DNA from 2 places in the Leisingera sp. ANG-S5 genome. Region 2 is predicted to be linked to the other one. Evidence: riboswitches for the same ligand, from Rfam matches in the RefSeq annotation. Region 2 holds a riboswitch; the other holds the start of a gene.
What was found. A riboswitch is a leader RNA that binds a small molecule or an ion and turns the genes downstream of it on or off. The one in region 2 is predicted to bind thiamine pyrophosphate.
Positions count from the first base shown of each region.

Region 1 (5,482 bases), on a different contig from region 2:
CAGCCCCGACAGAAGCGCCGCGCGGCCCAGGTCGAAATCAAAGCGGAACGCCTGATAGATGGCGAGCTCAAGGGTCGTCGCCCTCGGGCCGCCGCCCAAGGTCAGCGCCACCGCAAAGCTGGACAGGCAAATGGCAAACACCACCGCCAGCGCGCCCGGCGCCACCCGCCGCAGCATCGGCCCTTCCAGCAGCCGCCACATCGCCAGCGGCCCGGCATCCAGCTGCGCCGCCAGACGGAAACGCTCGGCAGGAATTTCCTGCCAGCCCTGCAGGATCAGACGCGTCGCCAGCGGCAGGTTGAAGAACACATGCGCCAGCACCACCCCGTGCAGCCCGTAGATTTGAACAGGCTCTAACCCAAGGAAAATCAACCCTTGGCTCAGCCAGCCGGCCCGGCCAAAGACAGCCAACAGACCAAGGATCGCAACAATTACAGGAAGAATGAAGGGCGCGCCCAGCAGTGCAATCAGCAGCGTCCGCCCCGGGAACCGCCGCCGCGCCAGCCCGCGGGCGACGGGAATGGCAAGGCCGACGCTCAAGAGCGCCGACAGACTCGCCTGGGTCAGCGTGAACCGCAGCGCCGCCCAGTCGCTAACGCCGAACCCGGTGCCGGCCTCGGCCCGCAGGGCAACAGCCCCCAGCGTCCCCAGAATCAGCGCCGCCACCAGCAGGGCAGCGGCGCTTCCGGGAAAGGCGCTTACTGGCTGAGCGCGTCCAGCCATTCGCCCAGCGCCGCATCGCGCACTTCTGCCGCTTCCGTTTCGCTCAGCAGCAACGATTTTTCAGGCGCGATCAGGGTGCCGAATCCTTCCGGCAGGCCTGCCGCCGGGGTCACCGCCGGATACATCCAGTTGGTGGTCGGAATGATCGACTGGAACGCATCCGACACCATGAAGGCCAGGAACTGGTCGGCCAGCTCCGGCTGGTCGGTGTTTGCCAGCTTGGCCGCAACTTCCACCTGCATGTAGTGCCCCTCATCAAAAGCGGCGGCAGCCTTGGAGCCGTCTTCCTCGGCAATCAGGTGATAAGCGGGCGAAGTGGTGTAGGAGAGCACCATGTCGGCCTCCCCTTCCAGGAACATGCCATAGGCCTCGGACCAGCCCTTGGTCACGGTGACCACGTTGTCAGACAGGCCCTTCCAGATTTCCGGCGCCTCGTCGCCATAGGCGGCCTTCACCCACAAGAGCAGGCCCAGACCCGGTGTCGAGGACCGCGGGTCCTGAATGACGATCTTGGTGTCGCTGTCCGCCAGCGCCTTGAAATCCGCAGGCGCCGCAGCATCGGCGTTGTGGACAAAGGCAAAGTAGCCCCAGTCATACGGCACAAAGGTCGCGTCGTTCCATTCCACCGGCAGCGCAAACTCGGCGCTCACGGAATGCTCTGCAAACAACCCGGTTTCCTTGGCCGCCGCGGTCAGGTTGGTATCCAGCCCCAGCACCACGTCCGCGTCCGAGCGTGCGCCCTCCAGCTTGACCCGCGCCAAGAGCGCCGCGCCATCGCCTGCGCCCACCAGTTTCAGGTCGCAGCCGCACACCTCTTCAAACGCCTTTTCCACTGCCGGGCCTGGGCCCCAGTCGGAAACAAAGCTGTCATAGGTATAAACGGTGAGTTCGGGCGTTTCGGCAAAGGCTGCCGAGGCGCCAAGCAGTCCCGCTGCAAATGCAAGATGTTTCATGCCATCCTCCTTTGCGGCTTTGGGCAAGGGTGGAGGCTGTCCAGTACCTTCCCTCCGCCGGTGTGATCCGGTTCAGGTTCAACGGGTGTCATCTCAGCGCTTGCGCGCACCCCGAGGTGGCGCGGACATTATGCCCCGGGCGCGGCAATGACAAGCCAAAGCCCCGTCAGGACCTATGACCCTTTGCAAACTGGACCGCCGCCCGCGCCGATCCCATGTTCTTCTGGCGGAAAATATCCCGGGGGAGCCGCCCTAGGCGGCGGGGGCAGCGCCCCCTGTGCCCTTTGCCGCAGAGGAATCCGCTTGAGGCACAGGCCCCTGCCCGCTAAGCACGTCCCGCAAAGGAGACCGCGCCTCATGTCGATGAACAGCTTTGGACACCTCTTCCGCGTCACCACCTGGGGCGAGAGCCACGGGCCCGCGCTTGGCGCCACCGTCGACGGCTGCCCGCCGAACGTGCCGCTGGAGCCGGAAATGCTGCAGCAGTGGCTGGACAAGCGCCGCCCGGGCCAGAACAAGAATACCACCCAGCGCAACGAACCGGACGCGGTGAAGATCCTCTCCGGCGTGTTCGACGGCATGTCCACCGGCACCCCGATCCAGCTGATGATCGAAAACACCGACCAGCGCTCCAAGGACTACGGCGAGATTTCCCAGACCTTCCGCCCGGGCCACGCCGACATCACCTATTTCCAGAAATACGGCAACCGCGACTACCGCGGCGGCGGCCGCTCCTCGGCGCGCGAGACCGCGGCGCGGGTGGCAGCCGGCGGTGTTGCACGTGAAGCAATCAAGGCACTGGTGCCGGGGCTGGAGATCAAGGGCTACATGACCCAAATGGGCGAGCTGGAGATCGACCGCAGCCGCTTTGACTGGGACGCGATTGAACAAAATGATTTCTGGATCCCCGACGCTGGCGCAGTGCAGGAATGGGAAGACTACTTGCAGGCCCTGCGCAAGGCGCATGATTCCGTTGGCGCCGTTGTTGAGGTTGTGGCGCGCGGCGTTCCCGCAGGCATCGGCGCGCCGGTTTATGGCAAGCTGGACACCGATCTGGCCGCCGCGATGATGTCGATCAACGCCGTGAAGGGCGTCGAGATCGGCGAAGGCATGAACGCCGCGCGCCTCAAAGGTTCGGAAAACGCCGACGAGATTTTCATGGGCGAAAACGGCCCTGAGTATTCGTCGAACCACGCCGGCGGCATCCTCGGCGGCATCTCCACCGGGCAAGACGTGGTGGTGCGCTTTGCAGTGAAGCCGACCTCCTCGATCCTCACTCCGCGCAAGTCGATCCGCAAGGACGGCTCCGCCACCGAGGTGATCACCAAGGGCCGCCACGACCCCTGCGTCGGCATCCGCGCGGTGCCGGTGGCCGAGGCAATGATGGCCTGCGTGATCCTCGATCACCTGTTGCTGCATCGCGGCCAGATCGGCGAAAACCAGGGCCGGATTGGCTGAAGGTAAGGCTCTAATAAGCGCCAATTCGCATTCTCAAGGGTGAAGCGTGCAGATGCAGGCTTCGCCTTTTTCGTTCCTCAGCCGTGGTCGCTGCCGCATTGCCCGTGATCGCCCAGCGCCGACAGCACCTTGCAATCTCCGCCCTGACCGTGGCCGCACAGATGGGTGATGCGCTCCAGCTCCCCCGCCAGCCGCTCCAGCCGGGTTATCCGCGCCCGCACCGCATTCAGCTGCGCCTCGGCGATGCGGTGCACCTCTGAGCAATCCTCTCCCAATTGTCCCTCGATCGACATCATCACCTTGATGTCCTCCAGCGAAAACCCAAGGTCGCGGGCATGTCTGATGAAGCCCAGCGCCTCCATCCCGTCCTGCCCGTAGCGCCGCTGGTTGCCGGCATTACGGCCCGGTTGCGGCAGCAGGCCGATTTCCTCGTAATAGCGGATGGTTGGCACCTTCACGCCGGTGGCCTTGGACAGCTGGCCGATGGAAAACATCGCAATGACCTCTTGATGCTCTAGTGACTAGAGCACCTACATTGATATCGAATCAGGAATGAGGACAAGAGCAATGGCAGGCTGCTGCAATCACAACGCAAGGTTCGACGGGGTATCGGACGACTACAAACGCAGGCTTTGGCTGGTGATCGCCATCAACGCCGGCATGTTCGCGGTGGAAATGGGCGCGGGCCAAATGTCCGGCAGCCAGGCGCTGAAGGCGGACGCGCTGGATTTTCTGGGTGACGCGCTGACCTATGGCATCTCATTGGCGGTGATCGGCGCCACCCTGCGCACCCGCGCGCTGGCGGCCCTGGGCAAGGGCATCAGCCTGTTGCTGATGGGCGCCTGGGTGTTTGGCTCCACCGTGTACCAGGTGTTTTACGTCGGCGTGCCGCAGGCGCAGATCATGGGGGTTATCGGCTTCATGGCGCTGGCGGCCAACCTGATCTCGGTCATGCTGCTGGCGCGCTACAAGGACGGGGACGCCAATGTGCGCTCGGTCTGGCTCTGCTCGCGCAATGATGCGATCGGCAATGTGGCGGTGATGATTGCCGCCCTGGGGGTCTGGGGCACCGCCACCGGCTGGCCGGACCTCATCGTGGCCGGCATCATGGGCGGGCTGTTCCTGAGCTCTGCCTTCCAGATCCTGGTGCAGGCGGTGCGGGAGTGGCGCGAGGAAGAGGCACACGCAGAAGCGCACCAACACTAAGTGCTTAGGGCCACGCCTGCCCAAGCAGGCGCAGCCCGGCCTTTCGGCCGGACGGAACAGAGCTTAACCAAACAGCCCTGCGTATGCCTCGCGCAGGGCTTTCTTCTGCACCTTGCCCATGGTGTTGCGCGGCAAGGCCTCCAGCAGGATGATCTCCTTGGGCTGCTTGAACTTGGCCAAATGCCCGGACAGAGCCGCCTTGATCGCCTCAGCGCTGGTGCCCTTGCCTTCCGGCACAACCACCGCCACCACTGCCTCGCCAAAGTCGGGATGCGGCACGCCAATGACGGCGCTTTCCAGCACGCCGGGCAGGTCATCAATCAGGCTCTCCACCTCCTTGGGATAGACATTGAATCCGCCGGTGATGATCAGATCCTTCTCGCGCCCGACGATGGTGACATAGCCATCGGCATCGATTTTCGCCATGTCGCCGGTGATGAACCAGCCGTCCGGCTGCAGCTCCTCCGCCGTCTTCTCCGGCATCTGCCAATAGCCCTGGAACACATTGGCCCCGCGCACCTCCAGCACGCCGATCTCTCCGGCCGGCACCTCAGAACCGTCCCGCATCACCCGCGCCTCCACCCCCGGCAGCGGGAAACCGACGGTGCCGGCCCGGCGCTCTCCGTCATAGGGGTTGGAGGTGCTCATATTGGTTTCGGTCATCCCGTAACGCTCCAGGATGCGGTGCCCGGTGCGGGCCTCCCACTGCTCGTGGGTATCGACCAGCAGGGGTGCGGAGCCGGAGATGAACAGACGCATGTTTGCAGCGCGCTCCGGCGTCAGCCGGTCATCCGCCAGCAGCCGGGTGTAAAAGGTCGGCACTCCCATCAGCGCCGTGGCCGCCGGCATCGCGTCCAGAATGGCATCAGCATCGAACCCCGGCAGAAACACCGCCTGGCTGCCCGCAAACAGCGCCACATTGGTTGCCACAAACAGCCCGTGTGTGTGGAAGATCGGCAGCGCATGGATCAGCACGTCGTCCTTGGTGAACCGCCAGCAATCCCGCAGCGTCAGCGAGTTGGAGGCCAAATTGTCATGGCTCAGCATCGCACCCTTGGAGCGCCCGGTGGTGCCGGAGGTATACAGGATCGCCGCAAGATCATCCGCCTTTCGGGCCACAGGATCAAAGCCGCCCTGCCCGT
Region 1 is NZ_JWLH01000005.1:329,369-334,850, forward strand. It holds gene RA25_RS09875 (thiamine/thiamine pyrophosphate ABC transporter permease ThiP) at 1-723, opposite strand, end outside; gene thiB (thiamine ABC transporter substrate binding subunit) at 699-1,676, opposite strand; TPP riboswitch at 1,709-1,800, opposite strand; gene aroC (chorismate synthase) at 2,034-3,134, shown strand; gene RA25_RS09890 (MerR family transcriptional regulator) at 3,212-3,628, opposite strand; gene RA25_RS09895 (cation transporter) at 3,702-4,340, shown strand; gene RA25_RS09900 (malonate--CoA ligase) at 4,404-5,482, opposite strand, start outside.
Region 1: linked by a shared signal. The riboswitch ahead of thiB (thiamine ABC transporter substrate binding subunit) and the one ahead of thiC (phosphomethylpyrimidine synthase ThiC) in region 2 are both predicted to bind thiamine pyrophosphate.

Region 2 (5,482 bases):
CCAGTTGCACCTCTGCCCGCTGGCCGCGGGCAACAAATGTGCCGTTCAGAGCGGTCGCAACAGAGGAACAGGCAAAGCCGAGTTCCCGCAGGGCAGATTGCAGGTCACTTGCCGAAACCTCATGCGGTTTGGCGTTCACGATGATCTTCATCTGATGTCTCCGGTAGCAGGTGTTCCGCGGCCTGCTGCGCCATCGCGGGCGCCAGCAAAAAGCCATGGCGGTACAACCCGTTAAGGTAAAGCGTGCCGTCTTGTTCAGTGAGCCGCGGCAGGTTTTCGGGGAAGGCCGGGCGCAGGCCCGCGCCGGTTTCCACGACGCCGGCCTCGGCAAAGCCCGGGTGCAGGGCAAAGGCCGCGCTCAAAAGCTCGCTCAGCGAGCGCAGCGTGACGGCACGGTCGGAACTGCTCTCGATCATGGTGCCGCCGATCATGAAATGCCCATCGCCGCGGGGCACCAGGTACAGCGGCATTCGCGGGTGCAGCAGGCGCAATGTGCGGCTGATCTCCACCTCCGGGCAGTGCAGGATCGCCATCTCGCCGCGCACCGGGCGCAAGGCGGGCAGCGGTGCCGCCATCCCGGTGCAATCCAGCGTGACGCAGGCCGGGGCAGGGGCACCGTAACGGATCTCCACTCCCAGTTCCTGCACCTTGGCGCTCAGATCGCGCAGGGCGCGGCGCGGATCCAGATGCGCTTCCTTCTCAAAGAACAGCCCTTGCGCAAACCGCCCGGCCAGCGCTGGCTCCAGCGCGCCGATCTCTGCCCCGTCCACCCCCCGGTTTCCGCTGGTGCGGCGGGCAAAACGGGTGAGCTCCGCCCGGTCGCGGGCAGGCGCCACCACCAGCGTGCCGCGCCTGTGCACGGTCGTGACCTTGGCCCACCAGCCGAAGGCGCGGCTGCCGAGGGTGATCACCTCTGCTTCGGCGCTTTCGCGTTCGCACCAGGGTGCCAGCATGCCGCCCGCAAAGCGCGCGACACTGCCAGCCCCGGGCGTCTCGCCCCGCTCATAGACGGTGACCGCGGCCCCGCGCTGCGCCAGTTCATAGGCGCAGGCGAGGCCGGCCAGGCCCGCGCCTGCGATGGTGATCATTCCGCCGGTTCCGCTGCTTCAGCGGCAGGCACATAGAGCTCGCCGCCCTCGCGGAACTTGGCGGCCATCGCCTCCATGCCCTCTTTCTGCGCTTCCGAGCGGATGTCGTGGCTGATCCGCATCGAACAGAATTTCGGCCCGCACATGGAGCAGAAATGGGCAACCTTGTGGGCCTGTTTCGGCAGGGTCTGGTCGTGGAATTCGCGTGCGGTGTCCGGGTCCAGCGACAGGTTGAACTGGTCCTCCCAGCGGAACTCGAACCGCGCGCGGCTCAGCGCATCGTCGCGGCGCTGGGCGCCGGGCAAACCCTTGGCGAGGTCGGCAGCATGGGCTGCGATCTTGTAGGTGATGACCCCGGTCTTCACGTCGTCGCGGTCGGGCAGGCCCAGGTGTTCCTTCGGTGTCACGTAGCACAGCATCGCGCAACCGAACCAGCCGATCATCGCCGCCCCGATGCCGCTGGTGATGTGGTCATAGCCCGGCGCAATGTCGGTGGTCAGCGGCCCCAGCGTATAGAACGGCGCCTCGTGGCAGCACTCCAGCTGCTTGTCCATGTTCTCCTTGATCTTGTGCATGGCAACATGGCCCGGCCCCTCAATCATCACCTGGCAGTCCTTGGCCCAAGCGATCTTGGTCAGCTCACCCAGGGTTTCCAGCTCGGCAAACTGCGCCTCGTCATTGGCGTCCGCAATGGAGCCCGGCCGCAGCCCGTCGCCCAAAGAGAAGCTCACATCATACTGGCGGCAGATGTCGCAGATTTCCTCGAAATGCTCATAGAGGAAGCTCTCCTTGTGGTGATGCAGGCACCACTTCGCCATGATCGAGCCGCCGCGCGAGACAATCCCCGTCACCCGGTTCACCGTCATCGGCACCATATGCAGCCGCACGCCCGCATGGATGGTGAAGTAATCGACGCCCTGTTCCGCCTGTTCGATCAGCGTGTCGCGGAACACTTCCCAGGTCAGGTCCTCGGCGATGCCATTCACCTTCTCCAGCGCCTGGTAGATCGGAACCGTGCCGATCGGCACAGGGGAGTTGCGCACGATCCATTCGCGGGTGTTGTGGATGTTGCGGCCCGTGGACAGGTCCATCACCGTGTCGGCGCCCCAGCGGATCGCCCAGACCAGCTTGTCGACCTCTTCCTCCATTGAGGAGGTCACGGCAGAGGTGCCCATGTTGGCGTTGATCTTCACCTTGAAATTGCGGCCGATGATCATCGGCTCGATTTCCGGGTGGTTGATGTTTGCGGGGATGATGGCGCGACCGGCGGCGATTTCGGACCGCACGAATTCCGGCGTCACGTAGTCCGGGATGTTGGCGCCAAAGTCATTGCCGTCGCGGTTTGCGTGGCAGGGCGACAGCTCGCGCAGCTGGTTTTCGCGGATCGCCACGAACTCCATCTCCGGCGTGATGATGCCCGCACGCGCATAGGCCAGCTGGGTCGGCGCCTTGCCGTCCTTGCCGCGCAGCGGGGCGGGCTTCACCGGGAACTCCGGCGTCAAACGGTCGCCCTCGACAAACCCGTTGTCCTCCGGCTTCACGTCGCGGCCCTGGTAGCTCTCGACATCGCCGCGGGCCTCGATCCATTGGCGGCGCAGGGCGGGCAGGCCCTCACGGATGTCGGTCAGCACCTCCGGATCGGTATAGGGGCCGGAGCTGTCATAGACCGGCAACGGCGCCTCGCCCGCGGTGGGGTGGGTGGAGATCTCACGCATCGGCACGCGGACGTCCTCATGGACCTCGCCGCTGACGTAGATCTTGCGCGATGCGGGCAATGCGCCCGTGGTGATTTTCGGGTTGGGGACGTTCATCTGGTGTTCCTCCGGGCCTTCGGTTCAAAAACACCAATTGAGCCGGGACGGAGGAAAACGGGCAGGGGGGTGTACAGCCGGTGTACGGCCGGTGCACGCATGCTGCCTGTCCGAAACACCGCTTGCTGCCGGGGCGCCGTGCGATGCTTCTTGCTTCCTACGCCAGTATCAACTGGGTCAGGTTCAAAGGGTCGCGCCGCCGGTCCGGGATCCCCCGCACCATGACGCCTCTCAGTCCCTTGGGCGGGACTCCCCTGCGTGCCTATAGGGCTAGGGGAGGTGCGGGGTTTGCGTCAACCGGAATCTTTGTAGATTATTTTTTGGCATTAATATCAGTTCAGTATTGGCCTTATTGACACCGGGTTGGGGCAAATCGCTGCAGCGCAGCTTTGATGCTTGATCGAGGGCTGCAAAATTATCTATAAAACCGGAAACGCCATCCGCGCATGGCCAACAGGTATAGAGAACAGGAGACAGCATGCTGGACGCTGCACCCATCCGCACCGACTGGACCCGCGAGGAAGCGGAAGCGATTTATAACAAACCTTTCATGGACTTGCTGTTTCAGGCGCACACCGTGCACCGGCAGTATTTCGATCCCAACCAGGTGCAGAAATCCAAGCTGCTCAGCATCAAGACCGGCGGCTGCGCCGAGGATTGCGCCTATTGCTCTCAGTCGGCGCGCAACGGCGCGCAGCTCTCTGCCTCCAAGCTGATCGAGGTGCAGCGGGTGATCGCCGAGGCCAAGAAAGCCAAGGAAGGCGGCGCGACGCGCTATTGCATGGGGGCCGCCTGGCGTTCGCCCAAGGACCGCGACATGGCCGCGCTTGAGGCGATGGTGCAGGGCGTCAAGGACCTGGGCATGGAAACCTGCATGACCCTGGGCATGCTGGACGAGGAACAGGTGTTCCGCCTGCGCGATGCCGGTCTCGATTACTACAATCACAACATCGACACCTCGGAGCGCTACTACTCCGAAATCATCACCACCCGCACCTTTGCCGACCGTATCGACACCCTGAACCGGGTGCGTGAAGCGGGCATCAAGGTCTGCTCCGGCGGCATCGTTGGCATGGGGGAAAAGCAGCTGGACCGTATCGACATGATGCTGGCGCTGGCCACGCTGGAGGTGCACCCGGATTCGGTGCCGGTCAACATGCTGATCCCGATCGCCGACACGCCGCTGGCCAATGTCGAGAAGCTGGACCCGATCGAATTCGTCCGCTCGGTGGCGCTGGCCCGCATCCTGATGCCGAAGTCCCACGTGCGCCTGTCCGCGGGCCGCACCGATATGTCGGACGAGATGCAGGCGATGTGCTTCTTTGCCGGTGCCAACTCGATCTTTGTGGGCGACACGCTGCTGACCGCGGACAACCCCGAAGAGGACAAGGACCAGCAGCTGTTCGACCGTCTGGGCATCACCGCGATGGCGGCAGGCTGCGACGGCAGCCGCTGATGGCGGGCGCCTTTCCGCGGCATGAGAAATCGCTGGAAGCGCTGCGTACGCGCGGACGCTACCGGCAACTGATGCCGCGGGACGGGCATGACTTTGCCTCTAATGACTATCTTGGGCTGGCGGGCAGCCATGTTCTGCGCGCCGCCGCCGCAGACGCGCTGGCGCGCGGGGTGCCGGTGGGGGCAGGCGGCTCGCGCCTGCTGCGCGGCAACGATGCAGAACATCAGCTGCTGGAGGCTGAGGCGGCTGCGTTTTTCGGCACTGAGGCGGCGCTGTTCATGGGCGGCGGGTTCAATGCCAATCAGGCGATTTTCTCCACCCTGCCGCAGCAGGGCGATCTGGTGCTCTATGACACGCTGATCCACGCCAGCACCCATGACGGGATGCGGCTGGGCCGGGCAGAGACCCGCAGCTTTGCGCACAGCGATGCGGAGGACGCGGCACGGGTGCTGAAGGACTGGCGCTCGACAGGTGGCGAGGGCCAGGTCTGGATCGCGGTTGAGGCGGTCTATTCGATGGATGGCGACCTCGCGCCGCTGGACGCGCTGATGGCGCTGGCGGATGCAGAGGGCGCCGTGCTGGTGGTGGATGAGGCGCATTCCTCCGGCGTGTTCGGCGATCTGGGGCGCGGGCTGGCGCACGGCATCGCCAACCGTCCGAATGTCCTGTCCCTGCACACCTGCGGCAAGGCGCTGGGCGCCTCGGGCGCGCTGATCTGCGGTCAGAAGGTTTTGATCGAGACACTGATCAACAAGGCGCGCGGGTTCATCTTTGCCACCGCGCCGTCGCCGCTGAACGCGGCCCTGGTGCGCGCAGCTTTGCAGGAACTTCAGCAGAACCCGGGCCGCCGCGAACAGGCGTGGCAGGGAATTACCCATGCCCAAGATGAGGCCAAGCGCCTGTGCGGGCTGGATGGTTTCCAAAGCCAAATCCTGCCGGTGGTGATCGGTGACGACAAGAGCACCATGGCGCTGGCCGCGGCCATGCAGGCGCGCGGCTACGACATCCGCGGCATCCGCCCGCCGACAGTGCCGCGCGGCACCTCGCGGCTGCGGCTGTCGATCACACTGAATACGGGGGTAGAGGTCATCACCCGGATGTTCGAAGACCTCTCCCGGGAAATGGAG
Region 2 is NZ_JWLH01000004.1:55,458-60,939, forward strand. It holds gene thiS (sulfur carrier protein ThiS) at 1-151, opposite strand, end outside; gene RA25_RS08020 (FAD-dependent oxidoreductase) at 120-1,088, opposite strand; gene thiC (phosphomethylpyrimidine synthase ThiC) at 1,085-2,899, opposite strand; TPP riboswitch at 3,037-3,165, opposite strand; gene bioB (biotin synthase BioB) at 3,378-4,355, shown strand; gene RA25_RS08035 (8-amino-7-oxononanoate synthase) at 4,355-5,482, shown strand, end outside.